4 regions of the Nocardioides sp. AN3 genome follow, and region 2 is predicted to be linked to each of the others. Evidence: predicted binding sites of a transcription regulator. Region 2 holds the regulator's gene; each other region holds the start of a gene.
What was found. Region 2 encodes LexA, which represses DNA repair genes until DNA is damaged. Its sites were predicted from a motif close to TCGAACANNTGTTCGA; they were not measured.
Positions count from the first base shown of each region.

Region 1: ruvC (crossover junction endodeoxyribonuclease RuvC) is a predicted target of LexA. The motif match lies at 2,814-2,829, and genes of this name have one in related genera.
Region 3: recA (recombinase RecA) is a predicted target of LexA. The motif match lies at 2,359-2,374, and genes of this name have one in related genera.
Region 4: ACYQ1K_RS06120 (SAV_6107 family HEPN domain-containing protein) is a predicted target of LexA. The motif match lies at 2,466-2,481, and genes of this name have one in related genera.

Region 1 covers NZ_BAAIGC010000013.1:57,581-63,175, reverse strand. Annotated here, with positions in the region: gene pgsA (phosphatidylinositol phosphate synthase) at 1-354, shown strand, start outside; gene pdxS (pyridoxal 5'-phosphate synthase lyase subunit PdxS) at 389-1,297, shown strand; gene pdxT (pyridoxal 5'-phosphate synthase glutaminase subunit PdxT) at 1,294-1,890, shown strand; gene ACYQ1K_RS15580 (YebC/PmpR family DNA-binding transcriptional regulator) at 1,966-2,733, shown strand; gene ruvC (crossover junction endodeoxyribonuclease RuvC) at 2,846-3,367, shown strand; gene ruvA (Holliday junction branch migration protein RuvA) at 3,364-3,957, shown strand; gene ruvB (Holliday junction branch migration DNA helicase RuvB) at 3,961-5,034, shown strand; gene yajC (preprotein translocase subunit YajC) at 5,254-5,562, shown strand; gene secD (protein translocase subunit SecD) at 5,567-5,595, shown strand, end outside.
Region 2 covers NZ_BAAIGC010000019.1:28,414-34,008, reverse strand. Annotated here, with positions in the region: gene ACYQ1K_RS18845 (ATP-dependent DNA helicase) at 1-387, shown strand, start outside; gene ACYQ1K_RS18840 (MXAN_6640 family putative metalloprotease) at 448-2,190, opposite strand; gene ACYQ1K_RS18835 (phosphatase PAP2 family protein) at 2,108-2,965, opposite strand; gene lexA (transcriptional repressor LexA) at 3,104-3,856, opposite strand; gene ACYQ1K_RS18825 (LysM peptidoglycan-binding domain-containing protein) at 4,083-4,433, shown strand; gene ACYQ1K_RS18820 (SpoIIE family protein phosphatase) at 4,619-5,595, opposite strand, start outside.
Region 3 covers NZ_BAAIGC010000016.1:15,821-21,415, reverse strand. Annotated here, with positions in the region: gene ACYQ1K_RS17320 (PPK2 family polyphosphate kinase) at 1-548, opposite strand, end outside; gene ACYQ1K_RS17315 (regulatory protein RecX) at 545-1,156, opposite strand; gene recA (recombinase RecA) at 1,146-2,201, opposite strand; gene ACYQ1K_RS17305 (DUF3046 domain-containing protein) at 2,403-2,597, opposite strand; gene ACYQ1K_RS17300 (ABC transporter permease) at 2,629-3,441, opposite strand; gene ACYQ1K_RS17295 (ABC transporter permease) at 3,441-4,235, opposite strand; gene ACYQ1K_RS17290 (ABC transporter ATP-binding protein) at 4,235-5,218, opposite strand; gene ACYQ1K_RS17285 (ATP-dependent helicase) at 5,335-5,595, shown strand, end outside.
Region 4 covers NZ_BAAIGC010000004.1:19,361-24,955, forward strand. Annotated here, with positions in the region: gene ACYQ1K_RS06105 (phytoene desaturase family protein) at 1-1,247, opposite strand, end outside; gene ACYQ1K_RS06110 (YbaK/EbsC family protein) at 1,291-1,773, opposite strand; gene ACYQ1K_RS06115 (hypothetical protein) at 1,831-2,328, shown strand; gene ACYQ1K_RS06120 (SAV_6107 family HEPN domain-containing protein) at 2,542-3,015, shown strand; gene ACYQ1K_RS06125 (class I SAM-dependent methyltransferase) at 3,049-3,756, shown strand; gene ACYQ1K_RS06130 (DUF3040 domain-containing protein) at 3,913-4,332, shown strand; gene ACYQ1K_RS06135 (transglutaminase TgpA family protein) at 4,343-5,595, opposite strand, start outside.

The DNA.
Region 1 (5,595 bases), on a different contig from region 2:
GACTCCACGCTCGACCGGATCGGCGACGGGGCGATCTTCGGCGGTCTTGCGCTCTACTTCGCGGGTCCGGGCGATGACCGGCTCTACCTGTGGCTGACGATGATCTGCCTGGTGATGGGCTCGGTGACGTCGTACGCGCGGGCTCGGGCCGAGAGCCTCGGCTACACCGCGCAGGTGGGCATCGCCGAGCGGTCCGACCGGCTCGTCGCCATCCTCGTGATGACCGGTCTCGGCGCGCTGCTGGGTCTCCCGATCCTCATGGAGGTCACCATCTGGGCGCTCGCGATCGCCAGCACCGTCACGGTCGCCCAGCGGATCCTGACGGTGCGCAAGCAGGCCCTCGCGGCCGAATAGGGTCATCGCGGCAAAGAGAACTAGCATTTGGTGTATGGAGCTTTCCGACACCGCAGCGGCCCCCACCACCGGCACCACGCGCGTCAAGCGCGGGATGGCTGAGATGCTCAAGGGTGGCGTGATCATGGACGTGGTCACCCCTGAGCAGGCGAAGATCGCCGAGGATGCCGGCGCGGTGGCCGTGATGGCGCTGGAGCGCGTCCCGGCCGACATCCGCGCCCAGGGCGGGGTGTCGCGGATGTCGGACCCGGACATGATCGACGGCATCATCGAGGCCGTCTCGATCCCGGTGATGGCCAAGGCCCGGATCGGTCACTTCGCGGAGGCGCAGGTGCTGCAGTCCCTCGGGGTGGACTACATCGACGAGTCCGAGGTGCTCACGCCCGCGGACTACGCCAACCACATCGACAAGTGGGCCTTCACGGTCCCGTTCGTGTGCGGTGCGACGAACCTGGGTGAGGCGCTGCGCCGGATCACCGAGGGTGCGGCGATGATCCGCTCGAAGGGCGAGGCCGGCACCGGGGACGTCTCCAACGCGGTCACCCACATGCGCACGATCCGCAAGGAGCTGCGCCGGCTGACGGTGCTCTCCGACGACGAGCTGTACGTGGCCGCGAAGGAGCTGCAGGCGCCCTTCGAGCTGGTCAAGGAGGTCGCCGCGGCCGGCAAGCTGCCGGTGGTGCTGTTCACCGCCGGCGGGATCGCCACCCCGGCGGATGCGGCGATGATGATGCAGCTGGGCGCCGAGGGCGTCTTCGTCGGCTCGGGCATCTTCAAGTCCGGCAACCCCGCCCAGCGGGCCGAGGCGATCGTCAAGGCCACGACGTTCTACGACGACCCCGACGTGGTCGCCAAGGTCTCGCGCGGCCTGGGTGAGGCCATGGTCGGCATCAACGTCGACGACATCCCCGTCCCGCATCGCCTCGCCGAGCGGGGCTGGTGAGCGTCGGAGGCGCCGTCCGCATCGGAGTCCTCGCCCTCCAGGGCGACGTCCGCGAGCACGTCGGTGCCCTGGGCGCGCTGGGCGTCGACGCCCTCGCCGTACGCCGCCCCGCAGAGCTCGAGACCATCGACGGTCTCGTGATCCCGGGCGGGGAGTCGACCACGATGGCGAAGCTGGCTCGCACCTTCGACCTGCTCGAGCCGCTGCGGGCCCGGATCAAGGACGGCATGCCGGCCTTCGGCACCTGCGCCGGGATGATCCTGCTCGCCGACCGCATCGTCGACGGCACGGCCGACCAGGAGACGATCGGCGGCCTCGACATCACCGTCCGGCGCAACGCCTTCGGGCGGCAGGTCGACTCGTTCGAGGGCGAGCTCGCCGTCGAGGGGCTCGCCGACCCGGTGCACGCCGTCTTCATCCGCGCGCCGTGGGTGGAGGAGGTCGGGCCGGAGGTCGAGGTGCTCGCGGCTGCTGCGGGCCACCCGGTCGCCGTACGCCAGGGGCGCCTGATGGCCACCAGCTTCCACCCCGAGGTGGAGGGTGACGGACGCATCCACCGGCTCTTCGTCGACGTCGTCCGCTCCGCGGGGTGACGACCGCCGGCTGGGGTGGCCTGGTCGCACGGCGGTAGACTTCACCGGCTGTTCGAGCGACAAGAAGAGGGACTGATGTCTGGCCACTCCAAATGGGCGACCACGAAGCACAAGAAGGCCGCGATCGACGCCAAGCGCGGCAAGCTGTTCGCGAAGCTCATCAAGAGCATCGAGATCGCGGCGAAGATGGGTGGCCCCGACCCGTCCGGCAACCCGACGCTCTACGACGCCATCCAGAAGGCCAAGAAGCAGTCGGTCCCCAACGACAACATCGACCGCGCCGTCAAGCGCGGTGGCGGGCTCGACGGCGGCGGCGTCGCCTACGACACGATCATGTATGAGGTCTACGGCCCCCAGGGCGTCGCCCTCCTGGTCGAGTGCCTGACCGACAACAAGAACCGCGCCGCGATGGAGGTCCGCACCGCGGTGACCCGCAACGGCGGCACGATGGCCGACCCCGGGTCTGTCTCGCGGCTCTTCAACCGCAAGGGCGTCGTGGTGGTGCCGAAGGAGCAGGAGTCGAAGGCCGTGGATGAGGACGCGGTCCTCGAGGCGACCCTCGACGCCGGCGCCGAGGACGTCAGCGACCTGGGCGACTCCTTCCAGGTGCAGTCCGAGGCGACCGACCTCGTCGCCGTTCGCACGGCGCTGCAGGACGCCGGCATCGACTACGACTCCGCCGACGTCGAGTTCGTCGCCAGCATGGACATCCCCGTCGCCGACGCGACGGCCGCGGCGAAGGTGATGCGGCTCGTCGACGTCATCGACGACCTCGACGACGTGCAGAACGTCTTCACCAACGCCGACATCCCTGACGAGGTCCTCGAGGAGATCGACGCCTGACGCGCCGGGCGGGCTGCCTGTTCGACGAACCGTCGCTGGGGCGTGTCGCGGCCGAGCCGGCCGGCGGGACCAGGTAGCCTGCGAACATGTGTTCGACGCAGGAGCTCGGCTGATGCGGGTCCTCGGGATCGACCCCGGTCTCACCCGATGCGGCATGGGCGTCGTCGAGGGGCAGATCGGACGACCTCTCGACCTCGTCGACGTGGGCGTCATCCGCACGACGAGCACGCTGGCCGTCCCCGAGCGGCTGGTGACCATCGAGAAGGGCATCGACGCCTGGATCGAGGAGCACCGGCCCGACGCCGTCGCGGTCGAGCGGATCTTTGCCCGCTCCGACGTCAGCACGATCATGGGCACGGCGCAGGCGAGTGGCCTCGCCATGGTGTGCGCCGCACGCCGAGGCATCCCGGTCGCGCTGCACACCCCCTCGGAGGTCAAGGCCGCCGTCTCCGGCAACGGCCGCGCCGACAAGGCGCAGGTCGGCGCCATGGTGACGCGTCTGCTGAGGCTCGACGCGATGCCCAAGCCGGCCGACGCCGCCGACGCGCTGGCGCTCGCCATCACGCACATCTGGCGGGGCGGTGCCCAGGCCAGGATCGACGCAGCTCTGGCTGCAGCAGGGAGGAACCGATGATCGCCCACGTGCGCGGCACCGTCGCCGCCGTCACCCTCTCGAGCGCGGTCGTGGAGGTCGGCGGCGTCGGGCTCGAGCTGCTGTGCACGCCCGGCACCCTCGCCGGTCTGCGCACCGGACAGGAGGCCACGCTGCCGACGTCGCTGGTGGTGCGTGAGGACTCCTTGACCCTCTTCGGGTTCGCGGACGAGGACGAGAAGTCGACGTTCGAGCTAGTCCAGACCGCCTCCGGGGTCGGGCCCAAGCTGGCCCAGGCGATGGTGGCCGTGCTGACGCCGGACACGCTGCGCGTCGCGGTCTCCACCGACGACGTCAAGACGCTCACGAAGGTGCCGGGGATCGGCCAGAAGGTCGCCCAGCGCATCATCCTCGAGCTCAAGGACCGCTTGGGTGCGCCCCTCGGATCGTCGCGTCCCGCCGCTCCCGTCGTGGCGGCCGCATGGCGCGACCAGGTCCAGGAGGCCCTCCAGGGGCTCGGCTACAACGCGAAGGACGCCGAGCGGGCGGTGGCCGCCGTACCGGATCCGGCCGGCACCCCCAACGTGAGCGCCTTGCTCCGGACGGCCCTGCAGGGCCTCAGCAAGGCGTAGCGGATGGCGTTCGGAGAGAACGAGCTGGACGCCGCGGAGTCGGCCCACCTGCAGCGACTCACCGCGGCGGAGGCCGAGGGTGACGAGCGGGCGGTCGAGGCGGCGCTGCGTCCGCGCACCCTCGACGAGGTCGTCGGCCAGACGCGCGTGCGGGAGCAGCTCGGTCTGGTCCTCGAGGCGGCGCGCCAGCGGGGGCGAGCCCCCGACCACGTCCTGCTGAGCGGTCCTCCGGGGCTCGGCAAGACGACGCTCGCGATGATCATCGCCGCCGAGATGGGCACGCCGCTGCGGCTCACCTCCGGGCCAGCCATCACCCACGCCGGCGATCTCGCCTCCATCCTCTCCGGGATGAACGAGGGCGACGTGCTCTTCGTCGACGAGATCCACCGGATGTCGCGGCCGGCGGAGGAGATGCTCTACATGGCGATGGAGGACTTCCGGGTCGACGTCGTCATCGGCAAGGGGCCGGGCGCCACGTCGATCCCGCTCGAGATCCCACCCTTCACGCTGGTGGGCGCCACGACCCGCGCGGGGCTGCTGCCTGGTCCCCTGCGGGACCGGTTCGGGTTCACCGGCCACCTCGAGTTCTACGAGCCGCACGAGCTCGACCTCATCGTGCACCGCTCCGCCGGGCTCCTGGGCGTCGAGCTGACCGACGCGGGCTCCTCCGAGATCGCGTCGCGATCCCGGGGCACGCCGCGCATCGCCAACCGCCTCCTGCGCCGGGTCCGCGACTTCGCCCAGGTGCGCGCCGACGGCGTCGTCACGCTCGACGTCGCCAACAGCGCCCTCGACCTCTACGAGGTGGACGCGCTCGGGCTGGACCGCCTCGACCGAGCCGTCATCGACGTCCTGTGCCGTCGGTTCGGCGGGGGTCCCGTCGGCGTCTCGACGCTGGCGGTCGCGGTCGGGGAGGAGCGGGAGACGGTCGAGGAGGTCGCGGAGCCGTTCCTCGTCCGCAACGGCTTCCTCGCGCGTACTCCGCGTGGGCGGATCGCCACCCCGGCCGCCTGGGCACACCTCGGGCTCACCGCGCCGGCACCCCTGCCCGGCCAGGAGCCGCTCTTCGAGGAGTGAGGACGGGGCGCCCATGAAGCGATCACGACGCTCCCATGGCCGGCTGGCGACGCTCCGGTGGCCCTCCGGTGACGCTCTGGGTGACGCTCGCGTACGGCGCCGTGAGCGTGCCGCGGCCCAGATGCGCGGATTCACGACGCACACCGGGCGCGCGGCTAGACTTGCGCGTCGGCCGACGCCTGTCGGCTGTGCCCCGTTGTCAGCTGGAGAGAAGCTCTCGTGTCCTCACTCGGCCCGATCGTGCCGTTCGTGCTCATCCTGGCCGTCTTCTGGCTGCTGATCCTGCGTCCCCAGCAGCGTCGGCAGCGGGAACTTCGCACCCTGCAGTCCGCGTTGACAACGGGGAGTGACGTGATGCTCAGCTCAGGCATCTACGGCACTGTCACGAGCACGTCCGACGACCACCTCCTGGTCGACATCGCGCCTGGCGTGACCGTCAAGGTCGCCCGCGGTGCGATCGCCCAGGTCCTCACCAGACCAGAGCCGGAAGACGACGACACCGAGGTCGCCGGCTCAGAGGAGAACTAAGACCATGGCACGCAAGACGCCCAGGCCAGGGCG
Region 2 (5,595 bases):
CTCTTCGGCACGCTCAGTCTGTGGCAGGGTCTCGATGTGCCGGGCGACACCTGCCAGCTCGTGCTCATCGACCGCATCCCGTTCCCGCGGCCCGACGACCCGCTGATGAGCGCCCGTCAGCGCGCCGCCGACAAGGCCGGTGGGAACGGGTTCATGCAGGTCGCCGCCACGCACGCCGCGCTCCTGATGGCGCAGGGTGCGGGCAGGCTGATCAGGACCACGACCGACCGCGGAGTCGTCGCGGTGCTCGACCCGCGCCTGGCCACGGCGCGCTACGGCGGCTTCCTGAGGGCCAGCCTGCCGCCGATGTGGGCGACGACCGACCCGGCGCTCGTCCGGCAGGCGCTCAAGCGGCTCGCCCAGTCCGCCTCCCCTGCCGGCGTCTGAGACGCCTCGAGCCGGTCACGTCCCCGCGTCGACGGCGTGGGAGCGACCGGCTCGATCGCGTCACAGGACGCGGGCGGCGTACTTCTCGACGACGTTGTCCTTGGCCGGCACGCCGCCGCAGGAGAAGCCGTCGACGTCGGTGGAGCAGTGCCGGTAGCGGATGTTGCCGTTGGCCAGGGTGAGCTCCACCGCCCTGATGCTGCGGCTGCCGAACGGGACGCGCAGGTGGCCGCTGCCGCTGCGGGTCAGCTGGATCGGGCGCGAGGAGATGCGTCCGTCCTTGTAGTACACGATGGCCACCACGGAGGAGCCGGCGCTGCGATCCGCCATGTCGACGGACAGGCGGAGCCGCTTGCTCGCCGACAGCCTGGCCGGGACGAGGCGGATGGTGGCTGAGGCCAGGTGGTCGACCGATGGCGTGCCGGACGTGCTCCGACGGCTGGGCTTCAGGGTCACCGTCCGCGCCGGGCGCCCGACCGGGTAGTGGTTGGCGCGCCCCTCCGTGTAGGCCGTCGCCGGGTGACGGTTCGCCGCGGCGTACTGCGCGAAGAGGCGGGGGAAGGCGAGCCCGTGCGCTCCGAGCGTGCGCGCGACCGCCTGGATGGAGTACTGGTCGGGGCCCTTGACCGAGTCTGCCCGGTTCCAGATCTGCAGCATCAGGTTGGGCAGCTTGCCCGTCTTCGCGGGCATCCGCTCGGTGAGATAGCGGAAGAAGATCCAGTCGCCGTAGTGCAGGAACCCGTTCAGCGCCTGGTTGTCGTCCAACGACTTGCGGGGGAAGCGCAGCTGGCTGAACCGAAGATATTGCACGTTGTCGTTGATGTCGGTGTAGACCTCGTCCTCGGCCCACGTCGCGGTCGCCTCCATGAACCAGCGGTCCTCGAGGTAGTCGTAGGCGAACTGGACGGCGTGGAAGTACTCGTGGGCGGCCGTGACCTCCAGGTTCTCCTCCGGCGTGTGGTTGCCGAACAACGGACGACCGCTGCTGTCGCGGTTGGCGTAGTCGTTGTCGAGGACGCAGAACGCCGGAAGGTCGGAGGCCCGGGAGTTGGACGGCGAGAAGTGCGGGTGGAAGGCGCCATTGGCCCCGACGGTGCCGTCGACGGTGCAGTAGCCGTAGAGGCCCTCGCTGCCCGGGTCGGTCAGGTAGATGTCGGTCGCGCTCGAGCCGCCGAGCGAGCCGTCGGCGCGCGGATGCCGATATCCCGCCCTCGTGTAGGTCGTCGAGACCTCCGCGACGCGCTTCAGCGCAGTGGCCGCCCAGGCATCGGTCGACACCCAGGTCCGCAGGTCGATCGCTCCGTCAGTGGCGGCGTAGACCTGCGGCCAGTAGGTGTTCGCATCCGTCTGGGAGATCCAGTGGACGCAGACCTTGGCGACGTCGTCGCACTTGGCCGGCGAGTGGGGGAAGTCCTCCGACCACGGCCGGTCGTAGGCGCGCGTCGACAGGGTGAGTCGTTGAGCCGGTGTGAGGGCCGCCATGTGGAGCGTGAGGTCGCGCAGCGCCATCGTGGCGTCACCGCCATCGCTCGCAGGCGCCGCGGAGACGTGCGGAACGAAGAGGCCCTTGACCGCGTCGAGGTCGTCGACCGCCTCCTCGTGCGTCGACGGCTCGCTCAGCGGCTCCGTGGTCGGGGAGGGGTCAGGCTTGGCGTCGGTGGCGCCGGCAACACCGTCGACGAGCTGCTGCCCGGCGTCCGCGGGCCCCGGTGTCGGGTCGTCAGCCGCCCGCGCCGGGCTCAGCGCTCCGAGGGAGAGCCCCGTCAACAGGAGGAAGGACAGGGCTGAGCGGCGCAGGCGCATGTGGTCTCCGAGACACGGGTGACGTAGGACGGGGCACGACTATAGGCGTGAACGGTGCCACGGCCACACATCCCACCAGCACCACCAGCCAGCCAACGACGACGTCGAGGGTCCAGTGGTTGGCCGTGCCGACGATGACGACGGCCGTGATGACGGCGTGCGTCCACCCGAGTGTCCTCAGGACGCGACTCCGGCAGGTCTCGTAGATCGCGATGGCCACCCACAGGGACCACCCTGCGTGGAGCGACGGGAAGGCGGCCAGCTCGTTGGTCAGGTGCCCGAGGCCCCGCGGTGCCGACGCGTCCGCCCCCCACCAGCCCTGGGCGGAGTGCAGGTTGAGCACGTCGCTGAACCCCGGCATGAAGCGCGGCGGTGCGGTGGGGAGCAGCAGGTAGAGACCGAGCGCGAGCACCGTGGCGACGACCAGTGCGCGCCTCAGCGTCACGTACTGCGACCGGTGGCGCAGGTAGAGCCAGACCAGGACGACGAGCGTGACGATGTAGTGGGCGGTGGAGTACCAGTACGACCCGAACAGGCCGACGGCCCCGTGGTCGACGAAGAACTCGTTGATCGCCCGCTCCCAGCCGAGACCGATGTAGCTCTCGAACCTGACGAGCTCGTGCGCCCGGTCCGTCGCCGCGGAGAGGTCGCCGGAGGCGAGCATGCGGGACGCCGTGTAGAACACGTACAGCGCACCGATCAGCAGGATCTCGAGCAGACCGGCGTAGACGCCACAACGCCGCGCATGCAGCGTCCTCAGGCGTCGCCAGTCCATCCGATCCCCCCTCAGGGCGTGAAGCGTGGAATCCGAGATTTCGTCCGCCAGCGTAACCCCACCCCGCCGACAGTTTCTTCCCGTTTGCTCCCGACTGGGGAGAAGTGAGGGTGATCCCTGGCTCTCTCCGCACCTAGGTCAGAGGCTGCGGAGAACCGCCGTGACCTTGCCGAGGATCGTCGCGTGCGTGCCGTCGATCGGCTCGTACGCCGGGTTGTGGGGGAGCAGCCACACCCTCCCGTCCTTCTTCTTGTAGGTCTTCACCGTCGCCTCGCCGTCGATCATCGCGGCCACGATCTCGCCGTTCTCGGCCGTCGGCTGCTGCCGCACGACCACGTAGTCGCCGCTGCAGATCGCGGCCTCGATCATCGAGTCGCCGGAGACCTCGAGGAGATAGAGCGCACCGTCTCCCACGAGCTCCTTCGGGAGCGGGAAGACCGCCTGCGTGTGCTGCTCGGCGAGGATCGGGCCGCCGGCGGCGATCCGGCCGACGAGCGGCACATACTGCGCCGGCGGCGCCGTGTCCCCGATGTCGGTCTCGTCGAAGGAGGTCTCCTCCGCAGCACTGATCGCCTTCCGCGCGGCGAGCACCTCGGGCAGGAAGACCTCGAGGGCGCGGGGGCGGTGGGGGTCGCGCTTGAGGAAGCCCTTCTCCTCGAGCACCTTCAGCTGGTGGGCGACGCTGCTGGTGCTGGTGAGGCCGACCGCGGCGCCGATCTCGCGCATGCTCGGGGGGTAGCCGCGCAGCTCGATGCAGTCCTTGAGGTGGGCGAGGATCCGCTGCTGGCGCGGCGTGAGGCCGGTCGCGTCGGGCGGGCCGTCCGGCAACTCGGTCACGGGGCGCCCCGCGCCGGCCTGACGGGTGCCCCTGCCGGGGGTCTGGGTGCTCATGGCGCTCACCGTAGTCCTTGCGGGTGCCCGAGTTCAAACATCTGTTCGAACCCGCGTGTCTGAGAAGAAACGCTCGAGACCCTTGATCTGGTCGAACGCATGTTCTACTCTCGCTCATGTGTTCGATCGAACAGGTGATCGACCGGCGCGATCGGCAGGACTGTCGGTGGTCGCCGCTAGACATCTCTCGACCGACGAAGAAGCCCTACTTCCCCAGGAGCTGACGATGAGCACCGTGATCCTCACCCCGACCCGCGTGATCCAGCCGCGCCGCCCGATGGCGCGGCAATCGACCCTCCGTCTGACCCGTCGCGGACGCATGGTGGTCTTCCTGGTCGGCTTCATGGTCGCCCTCGTCGCGGGCTTCGTGCTGGCCGGGGGCTCCACCGCGTCAGAGCACTCCGAGTCGACCACGACCATCCAGGTCGGTCCCGGTGAGACGCTGTGGGACATCGCCCAGAGCGTCGCGGTCAAGGGCCACACCGCCGACATGGTCGAGCACATCAAGGAGCTGAACGGCCTCAAGGGCTCGGCGCTCCAGGCCGGCGAGGAACTGCGGGTCCCGCTGGCATCGTGAGCACCCGCGGTCCCGGGGGACACCCATGACCACCCGCGTCCTGACGCGCGGAACGCAGGACAGATGACTTCCGCCGGCTGCCTCGACCCCAGCCGGCGGGATCGACGAGGAGCCCTGGGCCCTCGCGGGGCGAGGGGCGGTGCCGCTGGGAAGACGGCACCGCCCCTGATGCCTTCCTCGGCAGGTCAGTCGGTCACATCGACGACCAGGATGGCGACGTCGTCCTCGCTCGCGCCGCCGAGCGTGGCCAGATCCTGGGCCAGGTCCTCGGTGTGGAGGTCGGAGCCGGCTCGCACGGCGTCGGCCAGGCGCTCCAGGCCCTTCTCGATCAACTCGCCACGACGCTCCACCAGACCATCGGTGACGAGGACGATCCGGTCGCCTCGCCGCAGCTCGATCGTCTGCGGCTCGTGCGGCATGCCGACTCCCAGAAGCGTGCCCTGGGTCTCGACGAAGGTCGTCTCGCCGTCGCGACACAGGAGCAAAGGCAGGTGGCCCGCGCTCACGATCTCGAGCGCGCGACGGTCGCTGCTCACACGGCCCAGGCAGGCCGTGGCGATGAGCTCGGCGTCATTGCGCTCGAGCAGGACGTCGATCCGGTCGAGCACGTCCGCGGGCCGATGGCCGTCGTACGCATAGGCGCGCAGCGAGTAGCGGAGCTCGGCCATGACCACGGCCGCCTCGAGGGAGTGGCCCTGCACGTCGCCGATGACGATGAGGCAGTCGTCGTCGACGGTGAAGGCATCGAAGAAGTCGCCGCCGACCTCGGCGTGGAGCTGCGAGGCGCGGTAGCGCGCCGCGATGCTGAGCCCGACGGGCTGCGGGAGCACGGCGGGCAGCAGGCTGCGCTGGAGCAGCATGGCGGTCTGATGCTCCCGCTCGAGTGCCAGCAGGTTGTCCACGGCCACCGAGGTGAGCTGGGCGAGCCGGTCGACCAGGTTCTCGAGCGCCGGGTTCAGACTCGAGGAGGGCACGGCCACGAAGCCCAGCTGCTCTCCGCCCGACTGCACCGGCCACAGAGACCATTCCTCGCCGGCGGCCAGCGGGAGGACTTCCGACCAGGGTGATGCCGACGCGAGAGCGCGTGGATGACGCCCTGCGGCGAGGAGTGCGCTCGCACGCGAGCTGTCGAGGACGGTGCTGGTGGTCTCCCCGTCGCCGG
Region 3 (5,595 bases), on a different contig from region 2:
TCCTTCTGCTCCTCGGGCGAGATGTGCAGCATGCACTTCACGATCACCGTGCCCTCGTCGACCAAGCGACGCTCGAAGTCGTTGATCGCCCCGTAGCGCCTCTCGATCTCCTCCGGCGGTGCGAACGACCGCACGCGTGCGATCAGCACGTCCTCGTAGTGCGACCGGTCGAAGACGCCGAGGTAGCCCCGTTGAGGCACCGCCCGCTCGATGCGCCAGAGGAAGTCGTGGGCACGCTCCTCCTCCGTCGGGGCCTTGAACGAGGTGATCTTCAGCCCCACAGGGTCCACGAGGCCGACGGTGTGCTTGAGGACGCCGCCCTTGCCGGAGGTGTCCATCCCCTGCAGCACGAGCAGCACCCGCGGTGCGTCCGCGAGCTCGCGCTGCGCGTAGAGCTTGGTCTGCAGGTCGAGGAGTGTCGGGCCGAGGTCGGCCAGTGCCTCCTCGCCGTCCGCCTTCTTGCCGTCGAAGCCGGGCGTCGCTTCGGGTGAGAACGTCGAGAGGTCGACCCGCCCGGCGGGGACGCGGAGGTCGCGCAGAAGGCTCACGCGTCGGATTCTGGCATGCCGTCTATCTCACTCCGGACCACGGCCATCGCGAGCCCCGCCGGGTAGCCCTTGCGTCCGAGCATCCCGACGAGGCGTCTGGCCTTCGTGACGTCGTCGAGCCGGCTCATCGTGCGCAGCTTGCGCTTGACCAGGGCTCGGGCGGCGGCCTCCTCGGAGGCGGGGTCGAGCTCGTCGAGAGCCTGGCGGGCCGCCTCGTCGGGGACGCCCTTGCGGCGCAGCTCCTGCGCGAGGGCGCGCCGGGCGAGCCCCTTCGAGGACTGTCGACTCGTCGTCCACTGCCGCGCGAACGCCTCGTCGTCGATCAGGCCGACCTCTTCGAAGCGGTCGAGAAGGCGGGTGGCGACGTCCTCCGGCACGTGGCGCTTCGCCAACCTCTCGGCCAGCTCCCGACGGCTGCGTGCCTGGCCGGTGAGCTGGTCGAGGAGGATCGTGCGCGCGACCGACTCGGCGTCGGCCGGTGGCCCGAGGGCCTCCTCGTCCTCAGGCGGGGGCACGGAGGCCGAGCGCCCCGCCCACGCCTCGACGCCGAGGCTGACGTCCCCGACCCAGTCGGGGACGTCAGCGCTCGACCAGGGATCAGAAGTCATCGACACCGAGGGGAGCGGCCGGGAGGTCAGCGCCCTCGGGGGTGTCGACCGTCGGGCCGACGCCCAGCTTCTCCAGGATCTTCTTCTCGAGCTCGTTGGCGAGATCGGGGTTGTCCTTGAGGAAGTTGCGGGCGTTCTCCTTGCCCTGGCCGAGCTGGTCGCCGTCGTAGGTGAACCAGGCGCCGGCCTTGCGGATGAGACCGGCCTCGACGCCCACGTCGATCAGGCCGCCCTCACGGCTGATGCCCTTGCCATACATGATGTCGAACTCCGCCTGCTTGAACGGCGGGGCGACCTTGTTCTTCACGACCTTCACCCGGGTGCGGTTGCCGACCATGTCGGTGCCGTCCTTGAGCGTCTCGATCCGGCGCACGTCGAGACGCACCGAGGCGTAGAACTTCAGCGCCCGACCACCGGTTGTGGTCTCCGGCGAGCCGAACATGACGCCGATCTTCTCGCGGAGCTGGTTGATGAAGATCGCCGTGGTGCCCGCGCCGTTGAGGGCACCGGTCATCTTTCGCAGCGCCTGGCTCATCAAGCGCGCCTGGAGGCCGACGTGGCTGTCGCCCATCTCGCCCTCGATCTCGGCGCGCGGGACGAGCGCCGCGACCGAGTCGATGACGATGAGGTCGAGCGCGCCGGAGCGGATCAGCATGTCCGCGATCTCGAGCGCCTGCTCCCCCGAGTCGGGCTGGCTGACGAGCAGCGCGTCGGTGTCGACGCCCAGAGCCTTCGCATAGTCCGGGTCGAGCGCGTGCTCGGCGTCGATGAAGGCCACCACACCGCCGCCGCGCTGGGCGCTGGCCACGGCGTGCAGCGCAACGGTGGTCTTGCCGGAGGACTCAGGGCCGTAGATCTCCACGACGCGGCCGCGCGGGAGCCCGCCGATGCCGAGCGCGACATCCAGGGCGATCGCACCGGTGGGGATCACCTCCAAGGGGGCGCGGGAGTCGTCTCCCAGTCGCATCACCGACCCCTTGCCGAACTGCTTCTCGATGTTGGCGAGTGCGGCGTCCAGAGCCTTCTCGCGGTCTCCACCAGCCATGGAGGTCGTCCTTCCTTCGTGCGTCTTCGCGGTCGCTTTTCCTCGTGTTCTCGTCATCGAGGAGGACGCTAGACGAGACCACCGACAACGCTCGAACCGCACTGCCAGCGGCTGTGGATCACGTCGACCAGCGCACCACCTGTGCCGCCAATCTAGCCCGAACAGATGTTCGATCCGACTATTCTCCCGGCGTGTCGCCGTTCAGCGCTCGCTGGCGGGCAGACCCAGGGTGTGGTGCACCGCCCGCCAGACCTCCTTCGGGGTGAAGCCTGCGTCGAGGGCTTGGCGAGCCGTCCGCCCGCCTAGGTCGCTCATGACGAACTGGTCGGCCCAGACCTCGTAGTAGCCCGGGCCGAGCGCCCGCTCCATCCGCGCCCAGAACTCCGTGTGCCTCACTGCTCTCCTCGATCCGGTGGAACGTCGTGCGTCATGTCAGCAGCAGCCTCTCCAACCGGCGTCGGACCAGGAGCAGACCACCGACGCCCAGCGCGAGGAGGTAGAACACCGAGACCAGGGAACCCCAGGTCAGCGAGCCCGTGCTGAGCTCCCGGCAGAGCACCACCCCACGGTAGAGGGGGGTGCACTCCACCACCCAGCGCAGCCAGTCGGGGTAGGCGGTGACCGGGAAGAACGTCGCTGAGAACAGGAACATGGGCAGCATGCCCAGCGTGACGTATTCGAAGTCCTGCCATGACCGCATGAAGGTGGTGAGCGCCATGCCCACGGCACCGAAGGCGAGCCCGATGAGCAGGGCCGCAGGCACGACCAGGACCGCCCACCAGGAGCCGACCAGTCCCATGGCCAGCATGACCACGACGAAGGCGGCCGAGTAGGCCCCACCGCGCAGCAGTGACCACGCCAGCTCGCCGCGCGCGACGTCGAGGGTGGTCAGCGGCGTGGCCAGCATCTGGTCGAAGAGCTTGCTGTACTTCAGCTTGAAGAAGAAGTTGAAGGTGGCATCCAGCAGCGCCCCGTTCATGGCGGAGGCGGCCAGCATCCCAGGCGCGACGAACTCGCGGTAGCCGATCGGCTGACCGTTGAACGTGAAGCCGTGCACGAGGGTGCCGACGCCGATGCCGATCGAGAGCAGGTAGAAGACCGGCTCGAGGAAGCCCGTGGCGAACACCGCCCACGCCCGGCGGTAGGCCAACAGGTTGCGGTGGAGCAGCAGCGAGACCGCCTCCCCCGCGCGCACGGGCCGCGCGACCGCCGCGTTCAAGGCGGCGTTGACGAGGGCCATCAGGTCACCAGCCGTCGGGTCAGCCGGCGCACGGTCCAGCGCCAGCCCACGACCGCGAGGACGCTCAGGTAGACGACGTGGAACGCCGCCCAGCCCCAGTCCACCTCACCCAGCACGAGCATCCGGGTCAGATGGACGCCCTGCCACAAGGGCGTCACCTTCGCCAGCCCCTCGAGCACGGGCCCGAGGTTGTCGATGGGGAAGAACGTGCCGGAGAAGAGCGTCAGCGGGATCATGCCGAGCCGGAAGACCAGCGAGAAGGCCGACTCGTCCGTCAGCCCCGCGGCGAACCCGAACATGGGCGCGGCGAAGGCCAGGCCCACCAGGAGCTGGACGGGAAGCGCCACGATCGTGCCCCACACGGAGTAGAAGACGCCGAAGGGCGCGAGCACGAGGAGGAACACACCGCACGAGAACAGCACGCGCACGAGGATGAAGCCGAGCTGAGCCAGGACGATCTCGCCGACCGTGAGCGGCGAGGCGATCATCGAGTAGTAGATGCGCTGCCACTTCACCATGCCCATGACGGGGTAGGTCGTCTCGCTGAACGCGATCGTCATCGCCTGGACGGCGACCATCCCAGGAGCGACGAACGCCAGGTAGGAGGACGCCCCGTCCAGGCCGGCCGGACCGACCGTCACGAAGCCGCCCAGCAGCACCCCGATCGCCACGACGTAGAAGAACGGCGTCACGAACGACGTGATGACACCGCCCTTCCACGTCCGCTTGTAGACCGTGACCCAGTAGTCGACGAGACGCAGCGCGCCGCTCAGCGGGGACGTGAGGGTGCTCATCACTCGACGAGGCTCCTGCCGGTGAGCCGGAGGAAGACGTCCTCGAGGGTGGCTCGCCGCACGAGGCTCGTCTCCGGACGCAGACCACGCGAGAGCACCTGGCCGAGTGCATGCTCACCGTCGTCGGTGTAGAGCAGCAGGCGGTCCGGCAGCACCTCGATGCGCTCAGCCAGGTCCTCGACCTTCGCCGCCACGGCCTCGTGCTCGCCGACGCCGAACCGCACCTCCGCGACCTCACGGGTCGAGTAGCGCTCGATGAGGTCGCGAGGCGATCCCTCCGCCACGATGAGCCCCTTGTCCATCACCACCAGCCTGTCGGCCAGCTGCTCGGCCTCGTCCATGTAGTGGGTCGTGAGCACGAGCGTGACGCCCTGCTGCTTGAGGCGGAAGAGCCGGTCCCAGATGACGTGGCGCGCCTGCGGGTCCAGCCCGGTCGTCGGCTCATCGAGGATGAGGATCTCGGGCCGGTTGATCAGGCTCCGCGCGATCGTCAGGCGCCGCTTCATGCCGCCCGACAGGTCCTCGACCTTCGCCCGGGCCCGGTCGGTCAGCTGGACGAAGTCCAGCAGCTCCTCGATGCGCCCCTTGACCTCTCCTCGGGGCAGCCCGAAGTAGCGTCCGTAGACGTAGAGGTTCTCCCAGACGTTCAGCTCGGTGTCGAGGGTGTCCTCCTGGGGGCAGACTCCGATCCGTGCCCTGATCTCGGCGCCGTGCGTCGCCGGGTCCAGCCCGAAGATGCGCAGCTCTCCCCCGCTCACCGGAGAGACGCAGCAGATCATCCGCATGGTGCTCGACTTGCCGGCGCCGTTGGGACCGAGGAACCCGAACGCGACACCGCGGCGCACGTCGACGTCGATGCCGCGCACGGCCTCGAGCTCGGAGCCCGGCTTGCCGAAGGACTTGCGCAGGTCGCGCGCCCAGATCATCGACGCCGCCGGCCCGGCGGCCGGATCCATGGGAGCCGAGGTCATGGGTTCGGGCACGATGCCGACCCTAGGACGACGCGCCGACAAGCGGAAACGCAGGGTGTGCGGCGGGCAGGCAGCGGGCGACCCTGTCGGCGCGCCGGGCTGTCGGTGCCGTGCGTCAAGATGGCGGCATGGCTCTCGACCGCTTCAGCGAACCGACACGCACCTGGTTCTCTGCCGCCTTCGCGGAGCCGACCCCTGCCCAGGAGGGCGCGTGGGAGGCCATCAGCAAGGGCCGTCACGCCCTGGTCGTCGCGCCGACGGGCTCGGGCAAGACGCTGAGCGCCTTCCTGTGGGCGGTCGACCGGCTGTTGACGCAGCCACTGCCGGAGAAGGCCCGGCGCACGCGGGTGCTCTACGTCAGCCCGCTGAAGGCGCTCGCGGTCGACGTG
Region 4 (5,595 bases), on a different contig from region 2:
AGGCCGTCCCCGGCGACCGCGTGTGCGCCCGCGGCATAGACGCCCGCGATCGGCGTGGTCGGGCCGAGCCGTGGGGTGGAACGGCCGCGCCACGCCGTGCCGAGAGGTGAGCCGTGCCAGCGTTCCACCAACTGTCGCGGTGAGAGGTCGAGACGCGTCTCGACCTGGCTCCGCACGTCGATCCCGTGCCGCGCCAAGGCGAGCAGGACATCCTCCTGAAGACGACCACGCACGTGCACCGTCCAGGCATGGGAGCCCTCCGGTGCTCGACCGCCCGTCCGCACCGTGAGGGTCGGGTCGCCGTGCAGGACCAGCTCGACGGGGAGCTCGGGCACGGGTCCGGTCAGGCCGAGGTGGACGACCGACGGTGGGAGGGCGGGCATGCAGCGCGCGACGTGCCTCGCGAGGGCGGGGAGACGTCGAGGGTCGATCGCCACGACCACCGCGTCGGCGTCGATCTCCGCCGTGGGCGTCCGCACGGCGACCACTCGGTCTGCTCGCACGACCAGGTCCGTGACGGTGGTGGACGTGCGCACGTCGACGCGACGCGTCGCCAAGCGCCCGGCGAGGGCGCTGGCCAGGGCCCCCATGCCGCCCACCGGCCGCCAGGCGCCGAACCGCTGCTCGAGGTAGCTGGTCAGCCCCGCCCACGCCGGCACGTCGCGCGGGTCGTGCCCGGCAGCCAGGAAGGGGTGCGCGGCGACCAGCCGAACCCGTTCGTCGGGCAGGGCGCGCCGCAGCCGGCGGTGGAGGGACTCGCGGCTGCGGAGCAAGGTGGTGACCGACGGTGGAGGAGCGGAGGTGCGTGCCTCGAAGACATGGCGGCGCATCAGCTCCCAGACGTCGCCATAGACGGCGACGTGGTCGACCCACGCCTGGCCGAGCGGGGTGCCACGCCTGCCGCGGAGCCGGTCGAACGCCGCGAGCTGTGCGGCTCGCGAGCCGCCGGGGACCTGCACCGCGGTCCGGTCGGCGAACCGGTGCTCGCGGATCACCCCGACCGGCTCCAGCTCGAGCTCCCGCTCGAGCGGACGCCCCGACTTGCGGAACAGGTCTCGCACGACGGCGGGCAGCAGCGTCGTCGTCGCACTGGCGTCCCAGGAGTAGCCGTCCTGCTCGACCGGCTGCAGCGCTCCGCCGAGCGCCGGCTGCGCCTCGAGCAGGGTCACCTCATGGCCGAGCTTGGCGAGCCGGGCGGCCGAGGCCAGGCCGCCGAACCCGCCGCCGATCACCACGACCCGTGCCACGGGCGGCAACCTTAGGGCATGTCGCGCGGCGTCCTGTCGCCCCTCAGTCCACCTCGATCGCGGTGCCGTCGGTGAGGGCGAGCAGCTCGTCGTACGTCGACGAGAACACGGTCGCGGGGTGGCCGGCCGCCGCCCAGACCACCGGGTGGCGTTGGAGCCAGGTGTCGACGTAGGTCGGGATCGGCGCTGGGTGGCCGATCGGGGAGACCCCGCCGATGACCTGACCGGTGTGCTCGCGGACGAACTCGGGCGACGCGCGCTTGAGCCGCTCGACGCCGATCCTGGTTGCGGTCGCAGACGTGTCCACGCGATGGGCGCCGGAGGTGAGGACCAGGACCGGGGCGCCGGCGGCGTCGAAGAGCAGGCTGTTGGCGATCGCACCGACCTCGCAGCCGAGCGTGGCGGCGGCCAGTGCGGCCGTGTGCACCGAGTCGGGCAGAATGACGATGTCACCCGCGCCGCCGCGCTTCGCATGCTCCTCGCGGAAGCGGACCACGGACGGGTGCTCGGTCACGTCGGACGTCATGCGCCGACCCTAGCGACCAGACCGAGGTGCGGACGACGAGCGATACGGAGTGGATGAGTGGACGAGCGACCGGCGTCGCTGACCCTGGCCCTGCAGCTGCTGGCGGCACTCGTGCTGCTGGGGGCGGTGACCGTGGTGCTGATCGTCGTCCTGCGAGACGACCTCATCCGCTCCTGGGCCCAGGGCAACCCGGCCGTGCGCGAGATCCTCGAGAAGCGGGGCCTCGATGCGGTGAAGGAGGGGTCGGTTCAGCCGCCGCACGTCATCCCCGTCGCCATCACGCTGTACGTCGTCCTCGCCGGTCTCGTCGCGGTGCTGGGTGTGTTCCTCAGCAACGGGTTCGAGTGGGCTCGTCTCGGGATCACCGTGCTGCTCTTCTTCTCGGGCGTGGCCGGGATCGCCGGCCTGAGGGTCGGCCAGCCGGTCACCTTCGACGTGTGCACCGTGCTCGGTCTCGCGCTCTCGGCGGCGGTCATGGTGCCGCTGTGGCATCCGGACACGACTGCCTACATCCACGCCGACCCTGAGGCAGAGCCCCTCTCGCACGCGCGCTGAGACCCTGTGGACGCATGGCGCCCGGAGGACCCTCGGGTCAGGCGTCGCTCCTCGTTGTCGGTGGTCCCTGCTTGACTCCCTGCGTGCCTGACCGACGGCCTTGACCGGGTCGCCGCCGGGCGCTACCGTCAGGGATATCGAACACATGTTCGATCAGGTCCGGCGGAGGCGACCTCGACCCTCGCCTCCGCCGGACCACGAGAGGAGAAGGCGATGACCCAGGTGAGGACCGAGGCGGCAGGGACGGTGCCGGCGTTCCTGCCCGCGACGACGCACGCCTACCTCATGCGCTCGGCGTCGTCGCTGGCCGAGGCGATCGAGGCGGACGACGTCACGACTCGCTACGCCACCGCTCACGTCGCCGCGCTGCAAGCAGCGGCCGCGCTGCTGGCCGCCCGCACGGTTCCGGTCCTGGCCGGCAGGCGGAGGCCGCAGCGCAACGCGTGGATCCTCTTGAGCGAGGTCGCTCCTGAGCTCGCCCACTGGGCGGCCTTCTTCTCCGCGGGTGCAGCGAAGCGTGCCGCGGCCGAGGCCGGCTCGGCCCGGGCGGTCACGCGCGCCGAGGCGGACCAGCTCGTCGCCGACGTCGACCGGTTCCTCGCGGTCGTCGAGCAGGCGCTCGGGCTGGTTCCCCATGCCGAGCTGGTGCCGCATCTCGGCGAGCAGCAGGGTCGGCGCGTGAGCTGATCCGCCCACGGGACCGGCCATTAGGCTGGTGTCATGACCGTCAGCGAACGCCGGGGAAGTGCCCGGACGGCCGTCGTGTGGGACACGCTCGAGCCGGTCCTCGACACGGCGCCGCTCGACGTTCTCGACATCGGCGGCGGCACGGGCGGGTTCGCGGTCCGCGTCGCCGAGATGGGACATCGAGTCACGGTCGTCGACCCCAGTCCCGACGCCCTCGCATCATTGGCCCGACGCGCGCGCGAGGTCGGCGTCGAGGTCGAGGGTCGCCAAGGCGACCTCGCCACCCTCGGAGTCGAGCCGGGGTCGGTCGACGTCGTGCTCTGCCATGGAGTGCTCGAGGTCGTCGACGACCCTGCTGCGGCCCTCGCGACGCTCGTCGACGTGCTGCGCCCGGGTGGGCGGCTCAGCCTGCTCGTCGCACAGCGCAACGCGACCGTCGTGGCGCGCGCTATGGCGGGCCACTTCGCCCAGGCCCTGGCCCTCCTGGACGACACGCTGCCGTCCGGTCGCGCGGGCAGGCGGTTCACAGCGTCCGAGGCTGCGGAGCTGGTGGCCCGAGCCGGGTTCACGGTCGAGTCGGTGCACGGCGTGCGCGTCTTCGCCGACCTCGTCCCGGGCTCGCTGCTCGATCTCGAGCCCGGTGCTCCGGCGGCGCTCGCCGAGCTGGAGGCGGCCGTGGCACAGCGACCCGACTTCCTGCCGCTGGCCGCTCAGCTCCACCTGCTCGCGATCCGGCCCTAGCCTCACCTCCCGGACATCCGGAGACGACCACACACCGCACGTTTCGGGGGATGCGTTTTTTCGCCTCCTGGGTACCGTGAGGACTACACCCTGCCTAGACTGGTGGCAGGAGATCAACGCGGCGGCTCAACCGCCGTCGGACCAGCGGGAGGACCGGTGCCACTCTCGGAAGAGGAGCTGCGGCTGCTGGAACAGATGGAGCGCGCCCTCCTCCAGGAGGACCCGAAGTTCGCGTCCACCCTGCGTGGGACGTCGTTCCGCCGAGCAGCGCGACGCCGCGCGATTCTCGCCGGCGTGGTCTTCGTGATCGGGATCGCCTTGCTGATGACCGGCGTCATCACTCAGCTCCCCGTGGTCGGCATCGTCGGCTTCGTCATCATGCTCGGATCGGCGACCATCGGCGTCGCCGCCATGCGCTCCAAGCCGGTCGCGCATCCGTCCGCGAGCCACCCGAGCCACGGCTTCACCGTCTTCGAGGGCGGCCGCCGAGGACGCAGCCGCCGGCAGCACGCGTCCTTCATGGACCGCATGGAGCAGCGCTGGCAGCGTCGGCGCGACGGCAACGCCGGCTGGTAGCGACCCAGCCCTACCCGACCTGGTCGACGAGCTCGGGCGAGCCGGACTCCGACGGCATCCGCTGGAACACCGAGCGCGGCCACCACGCGGCCCGGCGTACGGCCCGGTCCGTCGTGGCTGCGCGGAGCGCGGCCGTGACCCCCAGCAGGTCGTCATGAGCCACGGACTGCGGCGAGCGCAGTGAGTAGCGTGCCACCTCGACGGCCTCCACGATCCGCCAGAGCGACGCGGCGTCGTCGCCCCGGACGTAGCGCTCCAAGGACGCGCCGACGGCGCGCGGGGACACACCGGAGGGCCACGGCAGCCCGAGATCCACGACGGTGTCCCTGAGCTCTGCCCAGGCCGCCTCAGCAGTCGCCGCCTGCAGGCGCTCGGCACGGCGGCGCCGACGGATCCGGGAGGGAAGGAGCGCGAGCAGGCCGCCGACGACGGCCACCACGCCCAGGCCGGCGGCCCACCGCCACAACGTGGTGGAGGCGCCCACGGTCGAGCCGGACGCGGACTGCTGGTCCTGAGTGGGGCGCTGGGCGTTGGACGCGGTCCTGCTCGGTTGGGACGAGCTCGGGGTCAGGTCCGGCGCCTGATCCGGGCGCTGGGTGTCGAGGTTGCGGGTGTAGGACGGGACGTCCGGCACGCGGATCGCCGGGGTCGGCTCGAAGCGCACCCAGCCGGCGCCGCTGAAGAACAGCTCAGGCCAGGCGTGCATGTCATGGGTGCTGTACTCGTACCGCGTCGGCCCGATCTTCTCCGGGGTCAGGAAGCCGATCGCGACGCGTGCCGGGATGTTGAGGGCGCGCGCCATCGCCGCCATCGCGGCTGCGAACTGCTGGCAGTAGCCGCGCCGGCCGTCGTTGCTGGTGGACAGGAAGCTCTCGAGGTCACCCGGGCTGCTGCCGATGGCGACACTGTCGTCGTAGATGAAGCCGCCGTCCCGGCGGAACCAGTTCTGCAGCGCCACCGCCTTCGCGAAGTCCCCGTCGGCCGACGCGGTGACCTCCTTCGCCAGTGTCCGTGCACTCTGGGGGAAGTCCTTCGGCAGATCGAGGTAGGAGGTGCCGACGGTGCCGGGGGAGGCCTGCGCGTCGACCAGGTCCGCGGTGCTGAGGTCGAGGCTGACGGCGGTCATCCGGTAGTTCATGCCGGCGGCCGAGCTCTGGTGAGGGCCGGCGAGGAAGTCCATCGTGCGGGTGTCGAAGCGCCAGTCGCCCGCGGCGTGGATCTCCGAGATCGGCGCCTGCGTCGGCAGCCAGCGGGAGTCGAACT